4 regions of the Tuberibacillus sp. Marseille-P3662 genome follow, and region 4 is predicted to be linked to each of the others. Evidence: predicted binding sites of a transcription regulator. Region 4 holds the regulator's gene; each other region holds the start of a gene.
The links. The regulator LexA, encoded in region 4, represses DNA repair genes until DNA is damaged. The targets are predictions, from matches to a motif close to CGAACATATGTTCG.
Positions count from the first base shown of each region.

Region 1: a site for LexA is predicted at 2,649-2,662, ahead of B9Y89_RS01680 (DNA polymerase IV). Genes of this name have one in related genera too.
Region 2: a site for LexA is predicted at 3,326-3,339, ahead of ruvA (Holliday junction branch migration protein RuvA). Genes of this name have one in related genera too.
Region 3: a site for LexA is predicted at 4,218-4,231, ahead of uvrB (excinuclease ABC subunit UvrB). Genes of this name have one in related genera too.

Region 1 covers NZ_FXBS01000003.1:47,040-54,728, reverse strand. Annotated here, with positions in the region: gene B9Y89_RS01695 (hypothetical protein) at 1-662, shown strand, start outside; gene B9Y89_RS01690 (hypothetical protein) at 1,084-1,287, opposite strand; gene B9Y89_RS01685 (ATP-dependent DNA ligase) at 1,580-2,440, opposite strand; gene B9Y89_RS01680 (DNA polymerase IV) at 2,711-3,943, shown strand; gene B9Y89_RS01675 (hypothetical protein) at 4,315-4,944, shown strand; gene B9Y89_RS01670 (hypothetical protein) at 5,342-5,824, opposite strand; gene B9Y89_RS01665 (DUF421 domain-containing protein) at 6,140-7,000, opposite strand; gene B9Y89_RS01660 (DUF1657 domain-containing protein) at 7,025-7,231, opposite strand; gene spoVAE (stage V sporulation protein AE) at 7,244-7,600, opposite strand; gene spoVAD (stage V sporulation protein AD) at 7,597-7,689, opposite strand, start outside.
Region 2 covers NZ_FXBS01000006.1:463,841-471,529, forward strand. Annotated here, with positions in the region: gene B9Y89_RS10770 (M42 family metallopeptidase) at 91-1,125, opposite strand; gene B9Y89_RS10775 (YebC/PmpR family DNA-binding transcriptional regulator) at 1,299-2,021, shown strand; gene B9Y89_RS10780 (hypothetical protein) at 2,068-2,595, shown strand; gene B9Y89_RS10785 (BofC C-terminal domain-containing protein) at 2,739-3,251, shown strand; gene ruvA (Holliday junction branch migration protein RuvA) at 3,381-3,992, shown strand; gene ruvB (Holliday junction branch migration DNA helicase RuvB) at 4,007-5,008, shown strand; gene B9Y89_RS10800 (DUF2905 domain-containing protein) at 5,001-5,201, shown strand; gene queA (tRNA preQ1(34) S-adenosylmethionine ribosyltransferase-isomerase QueA) at 5,228-6,274, shown strand; gene tgt (tRNA guanosine(34) transglycosylase Tgt) at 6,271-7,416, shown strand; gene yajC (preprotein translocase subunit YajC) at 7,445-7,689, shown strand, end outside.
Region 3 covers NZ_FXBS01000003.1:257,302-264,990, forward strand. Annotated here, with positions in the region: gene B9Y89_RS02740 (murein hydrolase activator EnvC family protein) at 1-948, shown strand, start outside; gene B9Y89_RS02745 (S41 family peptidase) at 1,081-2,544, shown strand; gene B9Y89_RS02750 (PDZ domain-containing protein) at 2,650-3,825, shown strand; gene B9Y89_RS02755 (DUF2198 family protein) at 3,859-4,071, shown strand; gene uvrB (excinuclease ABC subunit UvrB) at 4,329-6,317, shown strand; gene uvrA (excinuclease ABC subunit UvrA) at 6,323-7,689, shown strand, end outside.
Region 4 covers NZ_FXBS01000006.1:1,080,498-1,088,186, forward strand. Annotated here, with positions in the region: gene B9Y89_RS14025 (M15 family metallopeptidase) at 1-630, opposite strand, end outside; gene B9Y89_RS14030 (YneF family protein) at 1,038-1,250, opposite strand; gene sirA (sporulation inhibitor of replication protein SirA) at 1,326-1,769, opposite strand; gene tkt (transketolase) at 1,895-3,886, opposite strand; gene B9Y89_RS14045 (DUF896 domain-containing protein) at 4,057-4,293, opposite strand; gene yneA (cell division suppressor protein YneA) at 4,511-4,801, opposite strand; gene lexA (transcriptional repressor LexA) at 4,957-5,580, shown strand; gene B9Y89_RS14060 (hypothetical protein) at 5,715-6,278, shown strand; partial or broken gene B9Y89_RS14065 (DUF4256 domain-containing protein) at 6,296-6,466, opposite strand; partial or broken gene B9Y89_RS14070 (VOC family protein) at 6,473-6,752, opposite strand; gene B9Y89_RS14075 (hypothetical protein) at 7,088-7,375, opposite strand; gene B9Y89_RS14080 (helix-turn-helix domain-containing protein) at 7,402-7,689, opposite strand, start outside.

The sequences.
Region 1 (7,689 bases), on a different contig from region 4:
GATTAAAATCTAAAGATTTACAAGAAGCATCAAAACTTATACAATCTGTTAATTTAGGGATTCCAGATGATTTTTTGGAAAATATCAATCAAATTTCGAACCTTTATGTGGCTGATTACGATCAAAGCATTCAGTCCGATTCTAAGCAGAATATAGAGAAATTAAATGGAGAATTAAATCAAGAATTAAATGATAACCCTGTCGGTATTTGGTCCAAATTAAACTCGTGGGCTACCTATATTTTAGAATCCCGGAAAACCTTAGCGGAGAAGCAGCCTTTTATATATCTTATTCTAAGCATCTTTTTTTCACTTTATATGTTTGTTCTGCAACCAGCCGTTGATGAGGTAATGAAGAATCAAGTTTTACATGAGGTACAGTTATCTGAGGTGAAACCCAAACAAAATGCAAAAGTTATTAAGATCAATTTGGTACACGAATATGAAATACCGGAAAAAATGCTTACTCAGGTTCGAGTTACTTCTAGGGAGACACCGGTGTTTCTTTCTTCCAAAATAAAAAGTGGAAAGATTGATTCTTTAGATATGAACAAACCGGTTATAATTCTTCACAAAAAAAGAAATTGGTCTTTTATAAAGTATACAAATGAATCTGGGTCAGAATTAACCGGTTGGGTATTCACAAGAAATCTTACTAAATAATTAAATTTAAAAAAGGCCGCATTTCTCAACAGCAAAGTGCGGCTTAAAGACGTTAAAAGTAAACGACTCTATTTTCATCAAAATGGATTTATATTCCGTTTATTTTTTGTTTTACGAAGTTATAAAATCATATGGGAAAGACATTATGATTCTTAGAATGCAAATGTAATTTAGTTGCCTTAAGGCAACCTTTTAAACCTTCATGGTTTCCTATGGATGGAAATAAAGTTCCATCATAAAACCGGCCATGGATCTTCCGTTAACGGGCCAGATTGTTTAGCAACGCTCGTAAAGCAAATGGATTTTTTATGTTAGGATAAATGGTGATTGTGAAGAAATGTACTTAAAGTAACGGGCAGGTTAGTTCAGATTCTGTTTTATTTAAATAAAAGACGGTGAAAAAAGCACCGTCTATAATTCGCTATTTATTTTGTGTTAATTCTTTGTAATAAAGGTAATTGACTTTATGCTTGGTAGCCATTAACTGCGAAGCCAAAACCGCCGTATAAACAGTGGTTAGTACAATTGCTCCAATACCAAGACCTGAAAGGTTTATCTTATTAGATGTACTCATTCCATTATTACTTGTGCTCATAGCATTATTACTTGTGGGTGCTTCTGCCATTTTATTAACCCCCTAATTTGTTATAGGGGTATTATTTGTAAAGGCATTTAAACTTATACTCTAAAAAATAACTGAGAGAAAGAAAAGAGGCAGGTCTTAAAACCTTTAAGTTTGTGAACAAATATACTTAAACAAACGGGCGCATTTGTCGAATAACGTGTCTTTTAATAGGCGTCCAATTTTGCATTGAGACGATGGGTAGTACCTTAAAACATATTTCATTGCAAAATTGACGCTTTTAATTTGCTCAAAAAATGGGTTAAAGAAAACCCTGCCACAAAATGCAGCAGGATTATAAAATAAATTCTTCAAACACCGGTGACCGTAGCATACTTTTCCTTGTCCAATTTCGGAATTTGACTTTGGCACGGATGGCCGGTTTGAGGTGTACGGTTTTGCTATCTTCATCTGTGACAAGGGGTTCGGCTGCTTGATAGAAAGACTGACGTTCCGTTCTTGACGGACCATGTTCGATAATGCCAACAGGCTTAAGCCTGTTATTAGTCTTGATGGCTGCAAGCCATCCAAATGCCGGTGTTTTAAGGTAACCGGTAAGATATATCTCGGTATGCTTCCAGTTGATGATCTTACGCCAATTCGGACTTCGACGAGACTGGTAAGGACTATTAAATAGCTTAGCACATATCCCTTCCATGTTGGCCGTTTGGATCGTTTTGAAAAGCTTTTTCCCTTCTCCTACAACATAAGGTGTTTGATGAATGAAGTCGTGATCTTCCAGAACATTGTCAAGCACCGTTTTTCGCTCGCTTAATGGTAATCTTCGCAAATCCTTCCCTTGATAATACAAAACATCAAAAGCCATGAATGAGCATGGTAAGGATCGGCTTTTATGTTTAACCTTTTCCGGATGTTTCGTAGAGAAACGATTCATGACAAGCTCAAAATCAACATTTCGCGTTTCTGGATCATAACAAACGATTTCGCCATCAAGAATGACATCATCACTTATCGATCCATTTAAAAGTTCGGAAAAGCGTTCAGTCACAACGGTTTGATGTCGGGTATAAATGGTCGTCATACCCTGTTTAACGCTTAGAATGGCTCGGAAGCCATCAAATTTAGGTTCAAATATATAATCGGCATGATCAAATGCGTGCTTGCTTGTTTCAAGTAGCATCGGTGCTATAAACATGATGTCTCACCTAGGCTAAGTTTAGCAAAGATTGAAGCCATCTTGTTAGCCCAACGCTCTTGGTGTTTTAAGGTATTATTCCAATCCATATGATTGATATAAGCCAAACTTTCCGCCTTACTTGGCACGACAAATAGCCCTCAAATAAATGCGCCATTTAAGACTAATTCACGCCAATTAATGAGAAGTTTTATTTTTATGTATAAATCGAATGTGTATTCGTCTATAATGATCAATAGAACACATGTTTCTATTGAAAGAAGGTTCATGATGAAAGACAGCGTGATTTTCCTTGTTGATATGCAGTCGTTTTATGCTTCCGTTGAAAAGGCTGATGATCCGACATTACAAAACCAGCCCGTTATTGTATCCGGTGATCCAGAGAGACGAAGCGGCATTATTCTAGCTGCTTGTCCTATAGCTAAAGAGTTCGGTGTTGAAACAGCCGAACCCCTATGGAAAGCCCAACAAAAATGCCCCCAAGCTGTCGTGAGGCGTCCAAGAATGCAACGATACATTGATATGTCGTTACAAATCACAAAGATCTGTGAGCAATTTACGGATCTGGTCGAACCCTTCTCCATTGATGAGCAATTTTTAGATGTGACAGGCAGCCAAAGGCTTTTTGGTAACCCTTTTGAGATCGCGACGAAGATTCAGAAACGGATTATGTCTGTGACAGGGGTCTATGCTCGGGTTGGCATGGGTCCAAATAAGGTTATGGCTAAAATGGCCTGCGATCATTTCGCCAAAAAGAATCGAAATGGTATTTTTCAGCTTGATGCATCCAACATGCAAGAGAAACTTTGGCCACTGCCGATTGGGAAACTTTTTGGGGTTGGTCACCGCATGGAACGTCATTTCATTCGAATGGGTATCCGTCAGATTGGTCATTTAGCGAACTTCCCCCTACAACAGCTTCAATCGCGATGGGGCATCAACGGTCAGGTATTATGGCAAACCGCCAATGGCCGTGACTTTGCGCCTGTGACAACCCAAACGCATGACGGGCAAAAAGCCATTGGTCACAACATGACCTTGCCCCGAGATTATGACACATTGAGTGACGTTCGAGTGGTGTTGCTTGAATTAAGCCAGGAGGTGGCACGGCGAGCAAGAGCTAAGGGCTATGCTGGCCATACTGTGTCAGTAGGCGTAAGGGGTGCGGACTTTGATAGGCCGACGGGGTTTCATCGACAAATCAAACTCACGTCCCCGACTGACTTTGACTTAGATATTTACCATGCAGCTGATCATTTGCTTCACTTGTATTGGGATCGGTTACCCATCCGTAGCCTTGGTGTGACCTTATCACAACTCCAACAGGGTCATAACATTCAGTTAAGTCTTTTTGAAGCGACAAATAAAAAACATCAGCTTAATCAGGCTCTAGATACGATTTATCATAAATATGGCCATACCGCTATTGTCAGGGCCGCTTCACTAACCGCTGCCGGTCAAACCTTTGAGCGATCGGCTAAAATAGGTGGCCATTATAAATAATCGGGGGATGATGATATGACAACGACCCATTAACACCTGGCCAAAAGCTAATAGGGGCGTTTATGACTGTCCCACCTATTTGGTGTGTATGAATCCATTGGCCTCTGACCAGACTGGCTCGTAAAGGAGTTGATGGTCTATATGGGCGTCAATATGTCAAAAAGTGAAGCTAAAAAAGTGGCCAAGCGCTGCCAAGAGGTCGGTAAAAAATACGGGATTCCCTCAAGAAAGAAATAGTTATTTAAATAAAAACTGGGTTTATATCCAGTTATTTCTTTGTCCTAAGGATACATAAATGAAGGGTCCTCCCTCATAAGCATTAACTTAAGTCTAGGACACAGGGACAGTGTCCAAAAGCTAAGTGAGGGATAGTGATAAGTGTCGAAGCGAAGAGGAAGACCCGTTCAGATAAAAAACGAGACATCAAACCAACGATTGCCATTCAGCTTTACGAAACAATCAGCCGACTATCTTACATCACAGATACGCCCATGAAAGATGTCAGCGTCACGATTTGCAAAAGGGGTCTATATGCTCATCCCGTTCTTGAATACCTGTCCGATTACTTCAGACGTGATTATTGGGCCAACAATCAAACCCTTTATACGGGGGAGCTTGTAAATGAAAAGTATCAAACGAAGAAAGGTATAACCAAAAGACGAATCACCATGCGTTTCACCCAAAGAGATTATGATCAATTAGCTAGATTGGCCTATGCATTAGATTTAACAATATCTTCAGCAACGGGATTGTTATTGGAATTGGCTTTAAAAAACACCGATGTTTTTCACAGTTTGGTGGCTATGCATGTCAACAAGGAACTCGATCCCGGACGAATGAAACAGCTGCGTGAGATCATTAAATACATTAATCGGCATAATCCTTATGAAACTATATCCTTTGGTCATGTCGTCACAATGATCATGGAAGACATTAAAGATCATACGGTAACAATGACCGAATCCGTTAAGCAATGGATCGATGAACACACAAGCAAATAAAGATCAAAAGATTAACCTTATGCCTACAAAGGCAATGGCATTTGGCATATGACTTCCAAACTGCTAATAATAGCATCATTGTGAAGGCATAATTGACAGTCAATCGCATACCCTTTTCTTTTTAATGAACCCGATAAAAGATGACCACCTTGAGGTTTTTATTGGTTACCTTTTGAAAAACGACACATTGAATTTTGCAATGAAATGGATTATCCACCATCTATTTTAAGCTCACTGCAAATATGAGGGTCTAACCTTTGAGGCTTTTCTCCATGCAAGGGGTTGGCATGTTGCCAAGCCGAACATACTCAAAACGGGTTATTCGGCTTGTTTTTCCCCATTATACCTGCCGAACCGCCTTGTGCGTCCGTTCAAAAAACCCGACTTACACCATAGATCATGACGCTGAAAAGAACGACCACAAAAGAAGGAGGGCTTTGCCCTCTGCCTGCGGCGATTCACCCAGCCAGCCTTCAAACCTCAAAACAGGGGTTACTCCATTCCTACTGAAAAGCGACCACCATATCAAAAACGAACGTTTTGTATACCTTTGCATGTCCCATAATAATTTCAATAGCCTGTGACCGTTGGTAATAATCCCATAAGCCGATTTTGATATTTTCTTTGTTAAACCGTACTCCGATAAAAAAGCAGCAAAAGTATATAAAACATCTTCCGGGTCATTGCCATTTGCAAGGACATCGCCATTTCCGTCAAGCCCCACTCCACCAAAAAGGTTTGTTGAGTTTATGGCGATTGTAGTATTGAACAACATATCTATATTTATACCTTTATAAGAAAAAACGGAGTTAGGATATGGCTTACCGCTAAACTCAAAAAATTTTTCCTTCGCTTTTAAAGGGAGTTTCAATCCTATCAAAATAAATGATATTCGCCTTAAATAAAGCTTTAATATGTTTAGTGTAACCATTCATTGAGGAGGGTACAGGTAGGTGATATCGTAGCGATACATTCGTATGGCTGGTACGTTTATTTCCGCATAGAGGACGTCAATCAAAGCCGCACAACCGCGATTGTTTGGGGAAGACGTCCGCTTGATTGCCGATGCACCGATGGATGACCTTGTCATGGTGAACAGATTAAAAAAGACCACTCTTAAAGAGCGGTCAATGGAAAAGAGGGGACGTCTGGATATGTAAAAATCCTTTTTACACATCAACCAAATGGGTTACCTCTATTGTTTCAATAAATGAGTAACCTTATCCAAAACTTTTTCCAATTCTTTTGCATTCTTTGTGTACATCTCTTTGGCTGGCTCGGATTTTGTTTCAAGCGCAAACGTTTCCAAATCAGCCTGACATTTTTTAAGCGTATTCAGTAACAACGGCTTTTTTTGCGGGGAAGGAACTTGAATTTTATCGTCATAGAGATCGACCGTTAACTGCCCGGATGAGTCGACCTGTCCCAAAAACACGTTTTCAAGAGCGACACCTTGCTTGTCTAGGGCTGTATGAAGCCAGCCCCGGTTCAAACCAATGGTTGATAAAGGCTCATCCTGTATTTTACCGTCCATAATAACCGTTTGAGGCTCTTTAATCGCAGGAACAGACATATCCATATCCTTAGGTGTTAACGGCTGATTTTCTTTTTTCAAAAGAACATCAAGCTCCCCAGTCGGTTCAAGAACCGCAAATTCGACATCATCTGTTTTAAAAATATTTTTGGATCGCAGTTGCGTCAACAGCTCATCGGTTGTGAACTTTTCCTTTTTTAGATTATCCTCTAAAATTTTACCATCTTTTATAAAAATAGTCCCTTTGCCTTCGACAACATCACGGAAGCTTTTGCTTTTCAATGACCACACCGAGAAAGCCAACGGAACGAGTGCCCAAACCACCATGCTGATCAAACCATGAAACAAATTCGACTCAATGTCCATAGAGATGGCGGCCGCAATACTTCCGATCGTAATCCCTGTGATATACTCAAAAAATGTCAGATGAGTTAACTGTTTCTTTCCTAATCCTTTCGTCATCACAAATAAGACGACGAAAATAAACAGAGAACGCAACAGTATATTGATCCATTCCGGCATAAGACTGGCCTCCTTCACAACGTATTAGAATCCTTTGTATTGAAACTCTTCTTTCTCCAAATCTCCAACGCGTTGTTTTAAGTCTGTTATTACCTTTTCTGTCGCGTTAACTGCCTCTTGATACGCTTTTCGCTCTTTTTCATCTAGCGTTGTTAGGGCAAAGTTGGACAGTTCAGCTTCTGCCCCTTTTAAACTGGCAAGGCTTTGTTTGACTTGGGAAGCAACCGTCATTTTTTCATCTCCTTAACCTTTAGGTTTGAATAGTAAAGCACCGATCATCCCGAAAATGATCGCGGCTGATATTCCCGAACTGGTCAAATGGAACATTCCGGTAATCACGCCGACAAGCCCGTATTTTTCGGCATCGACCATCGCGCCATGGACGAGGGCATTTCCAAAGTTTGTGATCGGGACAGTCGCGCCAGCCCCCGCAAAGTCGATCAGGGGATCATACCATCCGAAACCATCCATCAGCGCACCAATCACAACAAGGGTACTAATGGTATGAGCCGGGGTCAGCTTCAAAACATCAAACATGATTTGTCCGATCACACAGATCAAACCTCCAATGACAAATGCCCAGAAAAAGATCCACACTATACTTCACCCCCAGTTTCAATGGAGACGGCATGTGCGATACACGGAATCGATTCATTTTGCTGATAAGTGAGAGGGGAAAGCAGTGCGCC
Region 2 (7,689 bases), 620 kb from region 4:
AAGAAATAAGAAACAATATCGATGTGAATCACAGATAAAAGAAGTGTCTCAAAGGTATTAATTAATACCTTTGAGACATCCTTGTTCATGTTATTGTGTGATGTAATGAGCCAAAAGTTGAAAGGTATTGTCCAAGGCGTCAATATGAGTGCGTTCCATGCTGTGGGAAGCGTGAACACCGGGTCCAACAAGTGCGCAACGGATATTGTTGCCGCCTTTAAGTGCGGCTGATCCGTCTGAACCATAAAAAGGATAAATGTCAACAGCGTGATTTAAATTTTGGTTTTTGGCAATATTGATGAGTTGGGTCGTCATTTCATAATCATACGGGCCTGATGAGTCTTTGGCACAAATCGAAACATCATATTCCGTACAAGACAAGTCATCACCCATTGCCCCCATATCAACCGCTATTAATTCACGAATATCTTCAGGAATATAGGCAGCCCCATGACCGACTTCTTCATAAGTAGTAATGATGATTTTTAGCGTTTTTTCAGGCGTGATGCTATTATCGCTCAGCCATTTTAACAAGCCAAGCAAGACACCAACACTTGCTTTATCATCAAGATGCCGTGATTTAATAAAACCGCTCGGCACGACTTGGGTTCTTGCATCGAAAGAAATATAATCGCCGACATTGATACCTAGAGCTTTGACATCCTCTTGACTCGACACTTTTTCATCAATTCGTACTTCCATAGCTTTTTCATCACGATCCTGGCTCTTAGCTCCTTTATAGACATGAATAGATGGCTGGTTCGTTAAAATTGTACCTGTGTATGTGCGGCTGTCACGTGTATGTATTTGGCAATACTCACCTTCAATAGCGTGCATCATAAACCCGCCGACAGAGGTCAATTTCAATGTCCCATCAGATGTGATCGAACGAACCATAGCCCCTAGCGTATCTACATGACCACTGAGACCGAGAACATCGGATTGTTTTCCAGGTACCGAAACGATAAGATTGCCTTTCGGCGTTGATTCCCATTGATAACCCAATGAATCTGCTTCATGGATGACGTGATCCAAAACTTCTTGACAAAATCCGCTAGGACTTGGTGTCATCAGCAACTTTTTTGTTATATCTACAACATAGTCACGGTTCATATTAATGTCCACATGCAACTCTCCCTAATCAAAAAGTTATGACACATTTAATTATAAGAATCCGGTTCGAAAGTTGCAAATGGATATTGACAAATTGCGATAAATAGTAGTTACCCCTCGGAAAAAAGCGTTAAATGTATTATAATAGGCATGATGAGCTTTCTTTAAAAGGAGTCGAGAAATCAATGGCAGGACATTCAAAATGGAAAAATATCCAACATAGAAAAAACGCTCAGGATGCCAAGCGCGGGAAAATTTTTATGAAATTATCTAAAGACATTTTCGTGGCCGCCAAAGAAGGCGGCGGTGATTTGGAAACCAATGCTGCTTTGCGGACCGCGGTCGATAAAGCAAGGGCAAATAACATGCCCAATGACAATATTAATCGCGCCATTAAAAAAGGAACGGGTGATTTGGATGGTGTCACCTACGAACAAATCACTTATGAAGGGTACGGCCCTAGTGGTGTCGCGATCATGGTTGAAGTATTAACGGATAATAAGAATCGCTCCGCTTCTGACATTCGTCACGCCTTCTCCAAACATGGCGGCAATTTGGGCGAAGATGGTTGTGTGGCGTTTATGTTTGATCGAAAAGGTGTGATTGTCATTGAACAGAGCAAAGAAACGGATGAGGACACGCTCATGCTCGATGCCATTGAAGCTGGCGCTGAAGAAATGGAAACTGAGGATGGCTACTATGAAGTGACAACCGAGCCGGAAAACTTCAAGGGCGTCCGTGATACATTAACAGAACAAGGGTATGAGCTGTCGGATGCTGAAGTTACGCAAATTCCGCAGACGACGACCTCATTGTCAGATGCCGATCGCGACAAGTTGAATAAACTCATTGAAACACTGGAAGACAATGATGACGTCCAAGATATCTACCATAATGCAGAAGACTAACAGGCTTGACGGATCCCCCTCTTACGAACTTGTTAGGAGGGTTTAGATGGAAATTGACAATAAAGTTGCTTCAGTATTATTTATCAGCGGTATCATTGAAATGATCGCCGGTTTGTTTATTGGTATTGTTTTCGGCCGTATTGAAGTAACATATGAGGCCTTTAATTATTATTTGGCCATACGGTGGTGGGGAGCCGGGTTTATATGCGGTATGATGTTTATTGGCTTTGCAGAAGTCATTAAACTACTGTACAGCATCAATTTACAGTTAAATCACGATTCTTTAATAGAGAAGGAACAAACGACTGCAGCTATTCACGGTAACCGTGTTGAACAAGACATAAAGTATCACCAATGGGAATTACCAGAGTTCGACAAAATAAAAATTAAACAATTATTTAGTGATGCAACTTCAGAGCTCGATATCATTGAAACGCCATTCATTAATTTCGTGTTAGTTATATTAGATGATAGGTATGAATTAATTGAAACAGGTGGTTTTAACCCTAAAATTATTCCTAAAGATCGTTGGCGGACAGAAATATTGAATTGGTTTGATGAAAACTTTAAATGACATGGGAAAGAATGACTTCATTCAGGGCTATTTCATCTAAGATATTTCCATAATACAGAAGAATAATACGTGACGGAATATTAACCTCTTACGCCGTTAATAATAGTTGTGGAACAATAATCTTGTGATAAGAGGTGATCGATTTGTTCCGGCTCATATCCTCAATTTGTGTGTCGGTTTTACTAACCATCAGCCTATCGTTACCCGTGTATGCCCACGGTCAAACGTCCCATGCCGGTTCAAAATCTGGACCCTTGATTGTTAATCTTCATTTAAAGAAAACCTTCATCGACGGCGTTCAGATTCAAAATACAGTCAAGAAAAAAGTAATGTCTATGGAGGATCTTTGGACGACGTACTCGGATTGGCAGTTGGTTGACCAACGCAAAGGAAACGTCTATTTCAAAAAAAAGGTGGATGACTTATCCCCGGTGTCAAAAGCAGTCGGGATCTTGGGTTTGAGTGATAACGAGACGCTAACTTTGTATAAAGGGAATCCGGATGATCAAACGATTATTCAAACCTTCTATCAAATTGACACAAAAGAGCTTCAAGTCAACATGAGGAAACAATTGAAAGAAGGCATTCGCATCAAAAATAAACAAGACTTCAAGCATGTCTTAAAAAAACTTCAGCAATATGCTCAGTCATCATAAGGAGCCTACATTGTAGGCTCCTTTTTTTTACTGCCTAAAGTCACGTTATTATTCATATTAGATTACAAATCAAACGAACATATGTTATGATATTAGCTAGCATTTATACATAATTGGGTGAGTCTATCAGTGTATGATTATATAATAGGAACCATTAGTGATGTTACACGCGAATACATTGTTGTTGATCATGATGGCATCGGTTTTCAAGTTCATTGTCCAAATCCGTTTGCTTTTAGGCAGCATGCTGAAGCTATAAAGGTGTATACCTACCAACACGTCCGCGAGGATTTTATTGGCCTTTATGGATTCCAAACCAGAGATGAACGGTCATTATTCATTCATTTATTGGGTGTGTCAGGCATCGGACCTAAGGGAGCATTAGCCATTCTTGCTACGGGACAACCAGCTGAAGTGGTTCGGGCGATTGAAAATGAAAACGAAAAATTGTTGACGAAATTCCCGGGCATTGGCAAAAAGACAGCACGACAAATGATTTTAGACCTTAAAGGGAAATTTGTGGAAACGTATGATTTATTGTCTGAAGATGAAGCAAGCACAGTGTCTATCCAAGGATCAAGCCCAATGGTCAATAGCGCATTGACAGAAGCTGCTGCAGCGTTAGAAGCCTTAGGCTATTCCGAACGGGAAATAGGTAAGGTTCGTCCTCAATTAGAAACGAAAGATTTAGATGCTGAAGGCTATATTAAAGAGGCCCTCAGACTTATGCTCAAAGACTAGGAGGTGTTAGCCTCATGGAAGATCGTATGCTTTCCGGTGAAGCGGTTCCTGAAGAAGTCGTGGACGAAACCAATGTCAGACCTCAAACGTTAGAAGATTACATCGGGCAGGAACAAGTCAAAGATAATTTGAAAGTGTTTATTGAAGCGGCCAAACAGCGGCAGGAACCATTGGATCACGTTCTTTTATATGGCCCTCCTGGTTTAGGTAAAACAACTTTATCGATGATTATTGCGAATGAGCTCAATGTTAACCTGCGGACAACATCAGGACCTGCGATTGAACGGCCGGGTGATCTGGCGGCTGTGTTAACGGCCTTGGAGCCCGGGGATGTTCTATTCATCGATGAGATTCACCGACTGAATCGGAATGTCGAAGAAGTATTATACCCGGCGATGGAAGACTTTTGCCTTGATATTGTTGTCGGGAAAGGGGAAACGTCACATTCGGTACGTTTAGATCTTCCACCCTTCACACTCGTGGGCGCGACAACAAGAGCAGGATATTTATCACCGCCGTTACGTGACCGATTCGGCGTTGTTAGTCGTCTAAACTATTATACGCATGATGAATTGGCCGTGATTGTTAACCGGACAGCCGGCGTATTAGAAGCTGCTATTGAAGACGTAGCCTCTGAAGAAATTGCTAGACGTTCACGCGGAACTCCTAGAATTGCGAATCGTTTATTAAGACGGGTGCGTGATTTTGCTCAGGTCAGTAACAATGGTGAGATTGACCATGCGATCACAAAGGAAAGTCTGACACGTTTGCAAGTGGATGACTGGGGGCTGGATGGTGTAGATCATCAACTTCTCCGGGGCATTATTGACCATTTTCAAGGCGGACCTGTTGGATTGGATACGATTGCGGCGGCGATTGGTGAGGAGCGTCACACAATCGAGGATGTCTATGAACCTTATTTAATGCAAATTGGGTTTTTACAACGGACGCCACGGGGAAGAATGGTAACCAATAAAGCGTACCAGCACTTGGAGGTTCCTAAACCCGATGCCTAATATGGGAAAATGGCTGATGATCATGGGGAGTATGTTATTTTTACTTGGACTGGTGTGGCAGCTTATTGGTAAGCTGCCAGGCGATATTGTGATTCGTAAAGGTCATACAACGTTCTATTTTCCTATCATCACATGTATTGTTATCAGTGTGGTGATGTCCCTGTTATTCTACATTATTGGCCGCTTTAAATAGCTGACAACGAGAGAGGACCTTGTTTTATGGATATATCGATGTTTGATTTTGAATTGCCGGAGGACTTGATCGCGCAAACGCCTTTGGAAAACCGTGAAGCGTCGCGATTAATGGTGCTTGATCCAAATCGAAAAACAATGGAACACAAGACGTTCCATGATATAACCGACTTTTTAAATCCTGGCGACTGTCTGGTGTTAAATGACACCCGTGTGATTCCGGCTCGTTTATTTGGGGTGAAAAAAGACACGGGAGCCAATATTGAAGTATTATTATTAACACAAAAGGAAAGTGATCGCTGGGAATGTTTGGTAAAACCAGCTAAACGGGTGAAAGAAGACACTGTGATCACTTTTGGTGACGGCCGGTTGCAAGCCGTTTGTGAAACGGAGCTTGAAGAAGGGCGCCGTGTACTTAAAATGTGTTATCAAGGCATATTTAATGAAATTTTAGATGAACTGGGAAATATGCCGTTGCCACCTTATATCAAGGGGCAGTTGGAAGATCAGGAACGCTATCAAACGGTATACGCGAAGCACAGAGGCTCGGCAGCAGCCCCGACAGCGGGTCTTCATTTTACAGAAGGGTTATTGGACAGGCTGCAGGCAAAAGGTGTACAAATTGCTTACATCACTTTGCATGTAGGTCTGGGCACTTTCCGCCCTGTAAAAGTGGATGAGGTTGAATCTCATAAAATGCATGCTGAATACTATGATATGCCGGAGCAAACAGCTGAGCTTCTTGAGCAAACACGGTCTGCCGGTGGCAGGATTGTTGCTGTCGGAACGACGGTGATCCGGACGCTTGAGACGATTAAGAGGGATTACAGTAATTTTCAGCCTGCCTCTGGGTGGACGGATATTTTTATCTATCCCGGTTATGAGTACCAAGCGATTGATGCAATGATCACCAATTTTCACTTGCCGAAATCCACATTAATTATGTTAGTTAGTGCTTTTACAGGCCGCGACTTTTTGATGCGTGCTTACCGGGAAGCGGTTCAGGAGCGCTATCGGTTTTTCAGTTTCGGCGATGCGATGTTTATCACGGAAAGGAATCGAAACCAGTCATGACTTCAACCTCAGTCACATATGAATTAATAAAAGAAGATGGACAAACCGGTGCGCGGCTCGGCAAGCTGCATACGCCACATGGTACATTCGAAACACCGATGTTTATGCCTGTCGGTACTTTAGCCACAGTAAAAACAATGAGTCCTGAAGAATTAAAATCTATGGGTGCAGGGGTTATTTTGAGTAATACGTATCACCTTTGGTTACGTCCAGGCGAAGATATTGTGGATGAAGCTGGTGGCTTGCATCAATTTATGAATTGGGATCAAGGTATTTTAACTGATTCCGGCGGTTTCCAGGTGTTCAGTCTAAGTGATATGCGGGAAATTAAAGAAGAAGGTGTTCATTTTCGCAACCATTTGAACGGTGCCAAGCTCTTCCTTTCACCGGAAAAGTCCGTCCAAATTCAAAACGCACTTGGTTCGGATATTATGATGGCCTTCGATGAATGTCCGCCGTATCCAGCTGAGTATGATTACATGAAGTCATCAGTCGAACGGACAAGCCGTTGGGCGGAACGGTGTCTAGGAGCGAACCAAAATCCGGATCGTCAATCTTTATTCGGTATTGTTCAAGGTGGGGAATATGAAGCCCTTCGCCGGCAGAGCGCCGCCGACATTACGTCACTAGATTTCCCAGGTTATGCTGTCGGAGGGCTGTCTGTCGGTGAACCGAAGTCTGTGATGAACCATGTCTTAGAGTATACGACACCCTTGCTGCCATCTCATAAACCGCGTTATCTTATGGGTGTCGGTTCACCTGATTCTCTAATTGATGGGGCGATTCGCGGGATTGATATGTTTGATTGCGTCTTACCGACGAGAATTGCTAGAAATGGGACATGTATGACGTCGACGGGTCGGCTTGTTGTCCGCAATGCCAAATATGCGCGTGATTTTTCACCGCTCGATGAACATTGTGATTGTCATGTTTGCCGGACTTATAGTCGCGCTTATATCAGACATTTGGTCAAAGCAAATGAAGCTTTTGGATTCAGGCTTACGACTTACCATAACCTTTATTTTCTGATAAAATTAATGGAGCGTGTGCGACAAGCTATTCGCGAGGATCGTCTTCAGGATTTTAGAGATACTTTTTTTGAGCAGTACGGCTTTAACAGGCCGAATGCTAAAAACTTTTAATTGATTACATAAGGGAGGGTTATAGATTATGTTACAAACCATCATACCATTGATTTTGTTTTTAGCGGTGTTTTACTTCCTATTAATTCGTCCGCAGCAAAAACGGCAAAAGCAGACGCAGCAAATGCAAGCGGATCTGCAAAAAGGCGATAATGTTGTTACGATTGGTGGATTGCATGGTGTGGTTGATGTGATTGAGGATGATAAAGTCACAATCAAAAGCCATAACACCAAGTTAACATTTGATCGGGCTTCAATTCGTAGTGTTGTTGA
Region 3 (7,689 bases), on a different contig from region 4:
CAGATTAAAAGCATCAAAAAAAGAATCAAAAAACGAACGAAGATTTTGAAAGACCGGATTAAATCGATGTACATAAATGGTGGATCAGTTGATTACTTATCCGTTCTGCTCGGTTCTAATAATTTCGGTGAATTCTTGGATCGCGTGTTTTTTCTAAACAAAATCTCAGATCAAGACAAAAAGATTATTAAGAGTCAGAAAGAAGATAAAGCCGAAGTCGAGAAACAGCAAGCATCGATACAAAAGAAACTGAAAGAAAATCAATCGAAAAAGGCATCCTTAGAATCTCTCAATTCCCAGCTGAGCGATCAAAAAGCGGAACAAAAACGTCTTATGAAGAAACTTGAGGAAGAACAGGGCCATATTGAAAAGATGATCATGACTCAAAAAGAGAAAAAGAAAACCCTTGAGGGTCAAGAGGCTGCGGTACGTCAATTAATTAAGGAAGCCAAGCAACGAGAACAAAGGCGAAAAGCCAACAAGCAAAACAATAGCCCATCGAAACCTGAAGCTTATTCGGCATCATCATCTGACGGTGGAGGTAATGGCATGTTTATTTGGCCAGCCGGAAATCGTGGTGCTATTAGTGATTATTACGGAGCACGTGGCGGAACGCATAAAGGTATTGATATTGCGGTTAATGGTGCTGTTAAAATAAAAGCTGCCCAATCCGGTGTTGTCGCTAGAGCTTATCATTCTAGTAGTTATGGCAATGTTGCATTTATTAACCATAGAATAAATGGGAACATATATACAACAGTCTATGCTCATATGCGTAGTCGCCCAATGGTGAGCAAGGGCCAGAAGGTACAACAAGGTCAACAAATAGGATGGATGGGATCGACAGGTCAGTCGACGGGTCAACATTTACATTTTGAAATCTATAAAGGTCAGTGGACGCCACCACCACATCCAGGTACGGTTAATCCATTGAATTATCTTCCGTAATCAGCGTCATACTTTTCAACCATTCGTCATATAGTATAATATCAATAGTTGGACAGCCTTGGGCTGATTGAATACGGTAGGCATCGCATCTGTTAGGATGTGATGCTTTTTCTTACAAGGAGTGGCAGAGATATGAGATTTACCGGCAAGATTGTTGCCCTGCTAATGGTAGTCTGTCTTATCGTTGGTGCAGCGGGATCGTATGCGGCCATCAATGTATTCGACTTAGGTCAATCTTCTGAATCCGAGATTCATTTAAGTGATGAGGATGGAGAGTCATTTGATTTGCAGAAGGTTGAAGCGGCGGCTGATGTCATTTCTGAAAAGTATTTTCAGAAAGTGGACAAAAAAGATCTGTATAACGGGGCGATTAGAGGCATGATTGAATCGTTGGATGATCCGTTTTCAACGTACATGGATTCTAAAGAAGCGAAACAATTTTCACAACAGTTATCATCCTCATTCTCAGGGATTGGTGTTAAAGTCCAGATGATTAATGGTGCCATGACTATTATGACTACAATGGAGGGAACCCCTGCTGATAAAGCAGGTCTCAGACCGCAAGACCAAATTGTCACAGTGAATGGTGACTCTATCAAGGGTATGAGTCTTTACAAGGCTATTTCGAAAATTAAAGGGAAAAATGGGACAACTGTGGAATTGGGTATTAAGAGAAAGGGTGTTAGTGAACCTATCAACTTTGATATCGATCGGGGCAAGATCAAAGTGGAGACGGTTAAATCCCGTGTGATCACGAAAGAGAAGGAACCAATTGGTTATATCGAAATCACTTCATTTAATGAAAATACTGATGAAGCATTTAAAGAACACTTACAACAACTTGAAAGTCAGGATATCAAAGGGCTGCTCATCGATGTCCGGAGCAATCCCGGAGGTTACTTAGAAAGTGTACTGAACATAGGTAACATCCTATTGCCTAAAGGTTCAACCATTGTCAAAACCCAAGATCGTGCGGGTCAGACGCAATCCTATAAAGTTGAATCAGGTGAAGGTAAATCTTATCCAATGGCACTTCTAATAAATAAAGGCAGTGCATCGGCATCCGAAATTTTAGCAGGAGCTCTAAAAGAGGCCGGCGGTTACCCCGTTATTGGGACACAATCGTTTGGTAAGGGAACGGTACAAACATTGGCTGCCCAGTTTAAAGATAGCAGTGAAATTAAATTAACCGTTCGTAAATGGTTAACGCCAAAAGGCCATTGGATTCATGAAAAAGGGATCGAACCAACGAATAAGTTCAAGCAATCGGCTATGTATTACACACATCCTACCTCCATAAAAGAGGGCAAAGTACTCGGTTATGACGATACAAATGACAAAGTCAGCAACATCCAAAAAATGCTGAAAGGTCTTGGCTATAGTCCAGGTCGCACTGATGGTTACTATAGTAAAGATACGGCAGATGCTGTTCGAGCCTTTCAAAAAGTCAATGACTTGGAGGTTAATGGTTCAGTTGATCAGAAAACGGCCAGCAAATTAGAAATGAAGGTCCTTAACGCGATTGATCAACCTGAGAATGATATGCAGCTACAACAAGGGGTTAATACTTTGCTAGATAAAATTAATCAAGGCTAAGAAGGATGTTAGCTCTTGTGTGTCGAAAGATATCCGTAAGCATGTGTACGGGTATCTTTTTTTCGTTTAAGAAACTTAGTGACAATGCTTGACGGAGGAGACAACATGTTTATAGATATAATTAAAGGGTTACTATCCATCTTCATCAATCCATTTTTCTATTTGCTAATTCTCATTTCATTTTTGGGAGCTTTCCAGCGTGTGAAGCGGGAACGATTATCATTTGGGATAAAAGTCTATGGTGCAGCTAATGTCGTGTTCACGAACCTGATTCCGGGATTATTGGTTGGAATGTTCGCGACAGCTGTTTTAATAGGGCTTGGTGTTGCCTTAGCGCCAGGAGTATTTATCTTATTTATGGGATTCTATATGTTTCTAATCCTCGTTTTACAATTTAGGCTGGCGTCACCGGCTGTCGCCTTTGCTCTTACGATATTTGTGTCTATGCTGCTTCCAGATTGGACAACCCATATGGCTTGGCTTAATCATCTGATTGACGGTATTCAGAACACTGGCCTTCAGTCATTGGGTGGCTTTTTGGTCGTTATTCTGCTATCTGAATGTCTTTTAACAATCATTTGGGGTAGCAAACTCCCCTCACCTCGTTTGATTAATAGTAGAAGGGGGAAGAAAGTCGGGGCTTATGAGGTGAGCCATTATTGGGTGGTGCCTATGGTATTCCTTGTGCCAGGGGGGCCAGTTGGTTTGGATATAGGTTGGTGGCCTTTAGCATCAGGGGATTCGTTTAGTTTTCTGTTGTTCCCTGTAGGTATTGGCTTACAGCAGCTTATTGTCCATACATTACCTGAACAAGCTGTTAAGCGGACAGGGGTTTTGATGGGACTGGCAACATTGATAACAACCGTTACTGTCTTGATAGGAATCGTCTTCGAATTTCATGTCTTGATTGCTTGTGCAGCTGGGTTTGCGCTTATCTTTCATCTATTGCTTGTCTATTATCACCATTATGAGCGGGAAAATCAGCCGTTTTACTTTGTCGATGAAGGCAACGGTCTTCGGGTTGTTGGGATTGTACCGGGGTCCCCTGCTGAAAAAATGGCGGTTAAAATAGGAGAAGTGGTTCATAAAGTTAACGGTGTGCCGATTCAATCGGAAGAAGAATTCTATCATGCTTTACAAATAAATGCGGCCTATTGTCAGTTGGAGATGATTGATTATCAAAATGAACGGCGATTTGTTAGACGGACGATTTATCAGAATGATTGGCATCACATAGGTTTGTTGTTTTTGGAACCCTCACGTCGGGTGAAATCGGCGTAAAGGATTTAATTTAGATAGAGGAGTATTATGGGCATGTGGGCGTTTCTATTATTTTTGTTTGTACCAGGAATAGCGACTGTGTTAGTGATTAGAGTCACTTTCAATTTTTATGTCGGTCCTTTATTGGCTCTGGCATTATTTGGTATAGTGGTTTATAAACTTAATTATCCTTTATGGTATTTGCTTCCCGCCATTCTATCCATCTTAATAGGTGTATGGTTATCTAAGCAAATTCATTCAGATTAATAGCAGGATATCCCTTAAGTCGCTTTTATACTTCTGGGATATCCTTGTTTTATATTAAGGCTGCTTTATAAAATTATAAATTTTGGATGCGGCCCCAAAGCAACAATCGTGTATTAAACAAGTATTTTAAAAAAGGTTGCTAATCTCGAACGCTTGTTCTATAATTAGGTTATATTCATGGGACATAGATGTCATGTCTTGGAATTTGCTCTGAAAGCTATGGTATAATAATGTCTGTAAGTAAAGATTGGAGGCGATTGACCATGGAATTTGAATTGAGTTCCAAATATAAGCCTCAAGGTGACCAACCACAAGCGATTGATGAGCTAGTGGATGGGATTAATAATGGAAAAAGGCATCAAACATTGCTGGGGGCTACAGGTACAGGTAAAACGTTTACGATATCAAACGTTATACAAGAAGTGAATAAGCCAACTCTTGTAGTTGCTCACAATAAGACGTTGGCAGGACAGTTATATAGTGAATTCAAAGAGTTGTTTCCGAACAATGCTGTTGAATATTTCGTTAGCTATTATGACTATTATCAACCTGAAGCCTATGTACCACAGACAGACACATTTATTGAAAAAGACGCTAGTATTAATGACGAAATTGACAAATTACGACACTCGGCAACAAGTGCATTGTTTGAACGTGATGATGTGATTATTGTTGCTAGTGTTTCTTGCATATATGGTTTGGGTTCTCCAGCCGATTACGGATCCATGTTATTATCGCTTAGAACGGGTATGGAAAAAGACCGTGACACGATGTTGCGTGAACTTGTTGATATTCAATATGCACGTAATGACATGAATTTTGTCCGTGGGACATTCCGGGTTCGCGGTGATGTCGTTGAAGTGTTCCCGGCTTCCCGGGATGAACACTGTATTAGAGTTGAATTCTTTGGTGATGAAATCGACCGGATCACGGAAATTGATGCGTTAACAGGCGAAGTCATGGGGACGCGTGATCATGTTGCCATCTTTCCAGCCTCACACTTTGTCACACGTGAAGAAAAGATGAAAAAGGCAATTAAAAATATTGAAGCTGAATTACAAGATACGTTGAAAGCTTTAAAAGAGCAGGATAAATTATTGGAAGCTCAGCGACTTGAGCAGCGCACACGTTATGATTTGGAAATGATGGAAGAAATGGGGTTCTGCTCGGGTATCGAGAACTATTCCCGTCATGTTGCCTTACGTGAGCCAGGTTCGACTCCTTATACTTTACTGGATTATTTTCCGGATGATTTTCTTATGATTGTTGATGAGTCACACGTGACGCTGCCACAAATACGCGGTATGTATAAGGGTGACCAAGCGCGAAAACAAGTTCTAGTTGATCACGGCTTCCGTCTTCCCTCGGCTAAAGACAATCGGCCGTTAGAGTTTGAAGAATTTGAAGACCATATCAACCAAATTTTATATATATCGGCAACCCCGGGTCCTTATGAGTTGGAGCATTCCCCAGAGGTAGTCGAGCAAATCATTCGTCCGACCGGTTTACTTGATCCAACCATTGACGTACGACCCATTGATGGCCAAATTGATGACTTGTTAGGGGAAATCAACAAACGTGCTGAGAAGAATGAACGTGTGCTTGTGACAACCCTAACGAAAAAAATGGCAGAAAACTTAACGGATTACCTTAGTGATATGGGCGTTCGTGTTCGTTGGATGCATTCCGAAATTAAGACGCTTGAACGGCATGAATTGATAAGAGATTTGCGCATGGGAACATATGATGTCCTGGTTGGCATTAACCTGCTTCGAGAAGGCATAGATATTCCAGAAGTATCGTTGGTTGCTATATTGGATGCTGATAAAGAAGGGTTCTTGCGAGCTGAACGTTCTTTGATTCAAACAATTGGCCGCGCAGCGAGAAATGCGAGTGGACATGTTATCATGTATGCGGATCGCATCACTAAGTCAATGGATGTCGCAATCCAAGAAACGGATCGACGTCGTGATTCTCAGCGGGTCTATAATGAAAAATATGATATTACACCACAGACGATTCAAAAGGCAATTCCTGATTTGATTAGCGCTACACAGGTAGCTGAAGATAAGCAAGGTTATGAAGAAAAACAATCTAAATTAGATCCTAAGCAGATGAGTAAAAAGGAACGCGAAAAAGTTATAGATAATCTCGAAAAGAACATGAAGGATGCGGCCAAAGATATGGACTTTGAGCGTGCTGCTGAACTTCGTGATATGATGATTGAGCTCAAAGCGGAAGGATGACCTGAATGGCTTTGGAAAACATCGTCGTTAAAGGGGCGAGAGCCCACAATTTAAAAAATATTGATGTTACGATACCACGTGATCAACTGATTGTTCTGACGGGTCTGTCTGGTTCAGGTAAATCTTCACTAGCATTTGATACGATCTATGCTGAGGGGCAGCGCCGTTATGTAGAATCTTTATCAGCCTATGCCCGTCAATTTCTCGGTCAGATGGATAAACCTGATGTTGATGCCATCGAAGGTCTGTCGCCAGCAATTTCGATAGATCAAAAAACGACAAGTAAAAACCCTCGGTCAACGGTTGGTACGGTTACGGAGATTTATGATTATCTCCGTTTGCTGTATGCACGAATTGGCCGGCCCATTTGTCCCTATCATGACGTTGAAATTGATTCGCAAACCATCGGTGAAATGGCAGATCGCGTGCTTGAACTGCCTGAACGGACAAAAATGCAAGTCCTGGCACCGCTTGTGTCCGGGCGTAAGGGTGAGCATGTTAAATTATTGGAAGACATTAAGAAACAAGGCTATGTTCGGGCACGGGTAGATGGCGAAATTCGTGATGTTGCTGAAGACATTAAGTTAGAAAAAAATAAGAAGCATAATATCGAGGTCGTTATCGACCGGATTGTTGTAAAAGACGGCATAAGATCACGGTTGGCCGATTCACTTGAGACAGCGGCAAGATTGTCTGAAGGGCGAGTCATTGTTGACATTATTGATGGTGATGAACTCCTGTTTAGTGAACACCATGCTTGTCCACATTGTGGCTTTTCCATCGGTGAATTGGAACCGCGTCTGTTTTCATTTAATAGTCCTTTCGGTGCCTGTCCTGCTTGTGACGGTCTAGGGGCAACGTTAGAAGTTGATTTGGACTTAGTTATACCTGATGAAGACAAGACCCTGCGCAATCATGCGATCGTCCCTTGGGAACCGATCAGTTCGCAATATTACCCGCAAATGCTGGAAAGTGTTTGCAACCATTTCGGTATTGATATGGACGAACCGGTCAAAAACTTACCGAAAGATCAAATGGATAAGATCTTATATGGAAGCGGCAAAGAACGTATTCTATTTCGCTATACTAACGATCGCGGTCAAGTTCGAGAAAATATGATTTACTATGAAGGTGTCGTAAACAATATTAGTCGTCGTTATCGCGAAACAGGTTCCGATTTTATTCGTGAACAGATGGAAGGGTTCATGTCAAAAAAAGTGTGTCCGAAATGCCGTGGACACCGTTTGAAGCCGGAAGCACTTGCGGTAAAAGTTGGAGGCAAACATATAGGTGAGGCAACGGACTTGTCGATTAAAGACTCCCGCGATTTTTTCTCATCGCTGTCTTTAACTGAAAAAGAGCAGACTATTGG
Region 4 (7,689 bases):
GAGCTTAAAGTCAACCGCGCGCGAGGTGATGTCCATAGCTAGCCCGGATTGATGTTCGCTCGTTCCTGGATGAGCACTGACTTGACTTGCCTTCTTTTCTCCATAGCGGTCAACATTCGAAGCAAACACCGTTTCCTGCCTTTCATAAGAACGATAACCCGATTGAGCAAACAATTGGATACCTTTGTTGTCCGCCGCTTGAAACAATTGCTTTAACGCGTCTGATGTAACCTTACGTACTTTACGCTTTTGGACTTTTTCATCGTATGGAAATCTCACGTCTGCATACTGTAAATTTTTCGGAACGAATCCATCCGGCAACTTATGGGATTTGTTCACAAGAACTTGCAAATCATTTGGATGAGCGACTGTCACCATACCATTGTCATTGGACTGATGCTGGTCAGCCTTATCCACTGTTTGACCTTCATTACTTTCAGATGATTGGTCGTTTTGATCTTGACTCTCTGTTTGCTTATTCTTATTCGCATCCTGACTTGATTGTTGCTCTTGCTGATTGTCTTGCTGTTCATGTGTTGATGAATCCTGTTTTCCCTGGGGATTGCAAGCTGATAAAGAGAGTATTGTTACGCCTGCCATCAACCACACTGTTGCTGTTTTTTTCCTCATGCCATTTATCCCCCTATTGAAATTTCCTATCATAGGTTAACAGAAAATCCGACAATAGGAAACCAACATTCGTATGAAATTTGTAGAACGATATAGCGTATTGTCTAGCGTTTGATCGGCTGGCCGTGGCTATTTTTCACTTCAATCCTCTTTAGCACGGCTAGCTTGATCACGGATGTATCTCATCAGAAAATATTCGTGGAGTGGAGCGTTTTTGTGCCAACCGTGTTCACTAGAATCCCATCATAGGGGGTTATTTTGTCGGCGAATCATCATCTACCTACTGCGTGTACGTACCGGAAATATGAATGGTTTCTTAGAATGTTCGATATTCCCAAACGGTGAATAGCTATTAAGAATCATGCTTGGACATAAAAAAACCACAGTTTTTAACTGTGGTTAACGCATTATTTCGATTGATTGTTCATGGCTTTCATCATTTGATTAATCTTCTTCTGCGATGGGTTTTGTCCCATTTGTGTCATCATGACACGCAACATTTTTTCATTGATAGGCGGATTCTTCTTAATATAACTCATCATATATTTACGAGCGGCGAAAAAGCCGGCCAACACGCCAACGATGATACAAACGACGCCCACTAGGATATACATCCACATATGGTGCTAGTCCTCCTTTAGTTTTTCTGTCCAAATCATAGTTTACTACAAACGAGTGGGCCTATACAATACCGATTATATGAGATGAGCATGTTTCACAGGTGCCAACCAGCCAAACCTTTGATGCCCGGCGTCAATGGCTAAAAAACAAGGATCAATATTCCGCAAAACTTCAAAAAAAACGGTCTCGGAACGTAAATCACCAGTGGCTTCCATATGCATCACATTATGGTCAATCGCTAGTTTGGCCATACTTTGTCCATATACTGAATGAATCATATATTCCCCTTGGTTGACAGTGAATTCCGAGGAACTGGCCAGTTGCTGTTGAATGTTCGTCTCAATTTCATGTACGGGGATTTTCTTTGTTATGTATGCCACTTGCTTATGTAGTTGTTCCCTATTAAAAGGGTCATGTGTATGGAAGGTTTCAACAAAAAGTTGAAATAATTTGGCCTCTTTACCAAAAAAACTGCGCGCGACTTCATTTTCAATTAAATAAATATAATAGTGCCTCATTGTCATCCTCCTTTTAGAGGTTTGTCCTATCATTATAGTGGATACTTCTTAAGGACATTGTCTAAACAAGGCGACAACAAGGCACTGATTTTGTCAAAGTTTGTCGGTTAGTAAAGAGAATCTAGTTAAAACAATTGTTTCATCTTGGAGACAACGTGATCAACGTTAAATCCATATTCAGACATCACTTTATCACCTTTTGCCGATGCACCAAAGCGGTCGATGGTTACCGTATCACCCTCGATGCCGACAAATTTATGCCAACCGAACGATGCCCCGGTTTCAACAGCTAAACGCTTCGTTAGTGACGTTGGTAAAATGCTGTCCTTGTAAGCTTTCGACTGAGCATCAAATCGATCAACAGAAGGCATGCTGACAACGTTAACGTGTATATTGTCCTGCGCTAATTGCTCTTGCGCTTCAACCGCTAAGCTCACTTCTGAACCAGTTGCTATAATGATACCTTGTGGTTCATCATTTGCTTCAGAGATCACATAAGCCCCTTTGGCAACACCATCCGCAGCATTCTTTGCTGATCCATCAAGTACAGGAACACCTTGGCGTGTTAAGACAAGCGCTGTTGGTTGATCCTCATTTTCAAGGGCTAACTTCCAAGCTTCCCGTGTCTCAATAGCGTCAGCAGGACGAATGACCGAAAGATTTGGCATAGCTCGTAATGATGCTAACTGCTCGACAGGCTCATGTGTTGGACCGTCTTCTCCAACCGCAATGCTATCGTGCGTAAAAACATATGTGACTGGCAAATGCATAATGGCTGATAGGCGTAATGCTGGACGCAAATAGTCAGAGAAAACAAAGAATGTTGAACCAAAGGGCTTGACGCCTCCATGGAGTCCCATGCCATTAACAGCAGCAGCCATCGCAAATTCGCGTACGCCGAACCAGACGTTTCTCCCTTGATAGGTACCTGGTAGGAAATCGTCGCTCTCTTTCATTAATGTTTTCGTTGATGAGGCAAGATCAGCGGCACCACCAAAAATTTGCGGTACGGATTTGGACAGCGCATTAATCACTTCACTGGAGGCTGCACGGGTTGCCAGCTTATCGCCAACTTCGAATGCTGGTAGGGATTCAGAATAGCCTTCAGGCAACGTGCCATTAATGGCCATCTCCAATTCTTTTGCGAGTTCCGGATATTCTTCTTTGTAGGCAGCAAACTGGCGATTCCAATCTTGTTCGAGTTGCTCACCTTTTTCAGCAATACGAGCAAAGTGTTGCTGAACATCTTCAGGAACTGTAAATGCATCATCGTAATCCCATTCATAACTTTTCTTCGCTTCAGTGACTTCTTCAGCACCAAGTGGAGCTCCATGAGCGTCTTTTGTGCCAGACTTATTCGGGCTGCCGAAACCAATGGTCGTCTTCACTTCAATAAATGTCGGTTTGTCAGTCGTTTCAGTTGCTTGACGCAAGGCTTCATTAATTTCATTAAGATTATTGCCATCCTCAACGTGAAGAACCTGCCATCCATAAGCTTCAAACCGTTTTTTAACATTCTCAGAGAATGCCATATGTAGGTCGCCATCCAGAGAAATATCATTTGAGTCATATAAAACGACAAGTCGACCGAGTTTAAGATGGCCAGCAAGTGAAGCTGCTTCAGCAGAAACGCCTTCCATTAAGTCGCCATCACCGCAAATAGCATATGTATGATGTTTAACCATTTCATATTGGTCACGATTGTATTTGTCAGCCAAATGCTGTTCGGCCATTGCCATACCGACAGCCATCGCTACGCCTTGACCAAGTGGTCCTGTTGTAGCTTCAACTCCTGGTGTATCCCCAACTTCTGGGTGTCCCGGGGTCTTGCTTCCCCATTGTCTAAATGATTTTAAATCATCGATGGATACATCATATCCATTTAAGTGCAGAAGACTATATAGCAACATAGAGCCATGACCTGCAGACAAAACAAAGCGATCTCGATTAAACCAATCGGGGTTCTTCGGATTGTGCTTCATGAAACTTGACCAGAGTGTATAAGCCATGGGCGCTGCACCCATAGGTAGACCTGGGTGTCCGCTATTAGCCGTTTCAACAGCATCAATAGATAGCGTCCGAATTGTATTAATAGCTTTTTGTTCAATTGATTGCATCTTAAACCAAACCATCCCTTCATATTTACTGCTTACATATCATATAGTTTAACACAAAACCATCACGTTCATCACTTATAAACTTTTGCAAAATCTAATCATAACTCTTATATTACAGTAAACATTGAAAGCCCAATTTTATATGAAATTGGGCTTTGAGCTGTATAACTTTAATGAAAGTCTTTAGATTGGCGTTGACTCTGTTTAAGTTTTTCCGGAGTGACATCTTGTCCTTCAGGATCGACAACCTTAAGACCATGCAATTGCTGCTTGAAGTTTTTTCTAAACGTCTTTAAATACTCTTCTCTCAATTTTTGCTGTTCCTGACTTTCTTCCTGTGTAAGCCCTTCTGCTTTTTTCTTGCGACCGAGCTCAGAAATGCGATTTAATTTATCTTCAGAAAGCATCTGCAAATCTCCCTCTACAATCATTTTACTATGTTGAACGAACAGGACGTGCTAGCATCGGGGTTGCAAAAGACCGCCCGAGCTTTTAGCCGATGGTCCTTTTCTTCTCTGCTGAAATCGTGATATAGGTACTTAACGGAGCGAGAAAGAGCTCCATTAATGCAAAATACTCTTCTTAGCTTAACGCATAAGGAAACGATCGTTCAAGCAAGCAGAATTACTTTTCTATTGGAATAACAAGTGTTTCACCAATATCGAGTTGGTAAGCATTAATATGATTAACTCTTTCCACCCAATTAACGAACTTTTTAATCGGCATATGATGTTGATCCTGAAAGTCTTCACCGATCTCCCATAGTGTATCCCCTGCTTCGACTTCAATAGTTTTAAATTGTCCCGCTTGAGCAGGATGCAATTGATCTGCAACTTCAAAAATTGAAAGAATGACTAAAATACCAAATATGAAATAAAGACAATAGGTTTTTGTGACTCGCTTAATCACTGTCATAATCATCAACCCCCTAAACGAATACATGTTCTTATGTAATTTAAGTTTAATGGGAACAATCGTTTGTGTCAAGATTTTTCGAACGAATGTTTGTATGGTGTGGAATTTCATGCTATACTATTATTAAGATGAAATTTGTTCCAAGGGGTTGACCAATTGTGAAACTATCAAACCGGCAACAAGCAATCTTAGATTTTATACGACAAGAAGTCCGCTCTAAAGGATATCCGCCTTCTGTTCGGGAAATTGGTGATGCCGTCGGATTGGCTTCAAGCTCAACGGTACACGGACATTTGTCGAGACTTGAGAAAAATGGTCACATCAGACGTGATCCAACCAAACCGAGAGCGATTGAACTGTTGGAGGAAGATGTGAATCAATCAACGGCACCTGCCCAGACAAGTATCGATGTACCCATTATCGGCAAAGTCACGGCAGGACAACCAATTACTGCCATTGAGAATGTCGAAGAGTATTTTCCCGTCCCAACCAGTATGGTTGGAGATGATGAAGCCTTTATTCTAAATGTTTCCGGGGAGAGTATGATTGACACCGGCATTCTTGACGGTGATAAGGTCATTGTGAGACAGCAAAGAATTGCTGATAACGGAGACATTATCGTTGCCATGACGGAAGAAGATGAAGCTACGGTTAAACGATTCTACAAAGAAGATGGGCATATTCGTCTACAACCGGAGAACCCAAATATGGAACCGATCATTTTAAATGATTGTGTGATTTTAGGCAAAGTCATTGGTGTTTTTCGAAATATACATTAAAAAGGGTGTCACTAAAGCATTCCGGAATGCTTTAGTGACACCCTCTTTTTGAATTGTGATTAAAAGTATTTATGGTATATGCATTTTATCGTTGTACATCCTAAGGAGAGCATAAATAGAACGGAGGAATGTCATTGGATTACAACGAGTATTGGAACCAGATATATGAGAAAAGTGACCAACTCAATTCACTAATTTCTTCTTACTGGAATCACTATTCCAATATGGAAACTTGGCAGTTTTGGTTTATTGTTTCCTTGTTGGTGGTTCCTTTAATCTTACTTTATTTCAAAGTGGACCGAGAAAGAATTTTCGAGTTATTTTTCTTCGGATATACAGTAAATATGTTGTGGACATTTACAGATATTGCACTAGAAGGTAGCCGTTACTTGGTTCATCTATACTTTTTTTTACCTATGTTACCGTATGCATTAAATTTGACTGCATCGTTAATTCCGGTGGGGTTTATACTTCTATATCAATATTGTACCAATAACAAAAAGAATTTTTATTTATTTACATTATTATTAAGTGCCATATTTTCGTTTGTTTTCGCACCTATTGAAAAATATTTAGGATTCATAGAACTTAGAAAAGGATTTAATCTCATTTATCTATTTCTTATAGACGTGGGGATTGCATTTATTTCTTACTGGTTTACAAAGATAATTTTAAAAATAAAAGGTGGTCACTTTTAGTGCCTGATGGAAGCGTAATTGAGCAAACACAGTTTTTCAGTATTAGCATCTAGCTTTGCCTGAACTGTAGCCCATTCAAGACCTTTATGGCCGTTTATGTTTTTCTCAAAACGGGCTTTTAATGCTCTGAGTAATTCTTCACGTTGTTCTAGTGACAACTCCTTTTTATTGCTGATTTTATTTCTCACTATCGTTTAATTCCCCTTACAGACTCGGCATAAGTGCTTGTCCATCCAAGATAAGTTTATCATAAATATTGTGGATCTCTCCCCCTCTGTATTACAAGTAAGAAAGATTGAAAACGAAGGGGTAAAGGAAAACTCATGCGTTACATTACTATTAATGCACATAAATTCTTGCCCCTTTAAGGAAAAGGTTGCAAGCATTTGTTCCTGCTTCCCCGGCTTCGTTTGTTCCGTAGCGCGAGATACTCGTAATATCCGAATCGTCAATAAGTGATGTGTAATAATTCATCGCCTCTTCTGCCTTTTTTCCCCCTAAAAAAAACAAAAACCCCTCGACGCCTGAGCGCCAAGGGATTCAAAGATTAATAGGTAGCCATATATTGATCGCGTTCCCACGGGTGTACTTGCGTGCGGAACAGAGTTTGTACCGAATAAATATAATCAAACTCTATTAAAATACTGATATAAAAGGAAATTGAAAAATAAATTTTTCACATCATTTCATACTCTATCGAATATTCTTGGGTATTTCTTGGGTGAAATCTTGGGTGATTTGGGTGTTTCGGGTGAATGCAATATTGCGGAAGATAAGGACGGCAACCCGACGAGGTTCCGTCCTTAATTTTACCCAATATCTTCTTCAACTTCGTTATTACTGTTATGATCTAGGGATCTAACCAAACTTTCTTGTATCGCCGCAGTACAAAACAACAGAGTTGAAACAATTGCTGACGTTGCAAAAATAAACGATGCGTATATCCATCTCAAAGGGTTTGGGGTTGTAACTGCACCCAAACCTAAAGCATCGTCCGCTCCTTCAGGCATTGGTTGTTTTAAACTAAACCCAACAGTTAAACCAGCTATCGCCCCTACTATCAAAATTAAAATAGCGACGATTTTCTTTTCTTTCATTATCTATATACCCCCCTAGTATTTTCTCAAATGGCACTATTCGACAAATCCCATTTAATAACCTTTTTCTTTGGGAAAAAGCGATGATAAAAGTTTGATATTATTTTCGCTTGGTACACCTTAAAATCATTCACAAATGAAGTGTCGTAATTTTTATCTGTGATAATCAGAACGGTTGGGAATACTTCTTTCCCGTACACTTGCCACGATAATTCTTTCCACAATTCACTACGTTTGTAAGCTTTATAACGTTCCAATTTATCTCTCATATTTTTGTTTGAATAAGTCAATGAGTTTTGTACTTCAATGAAAAA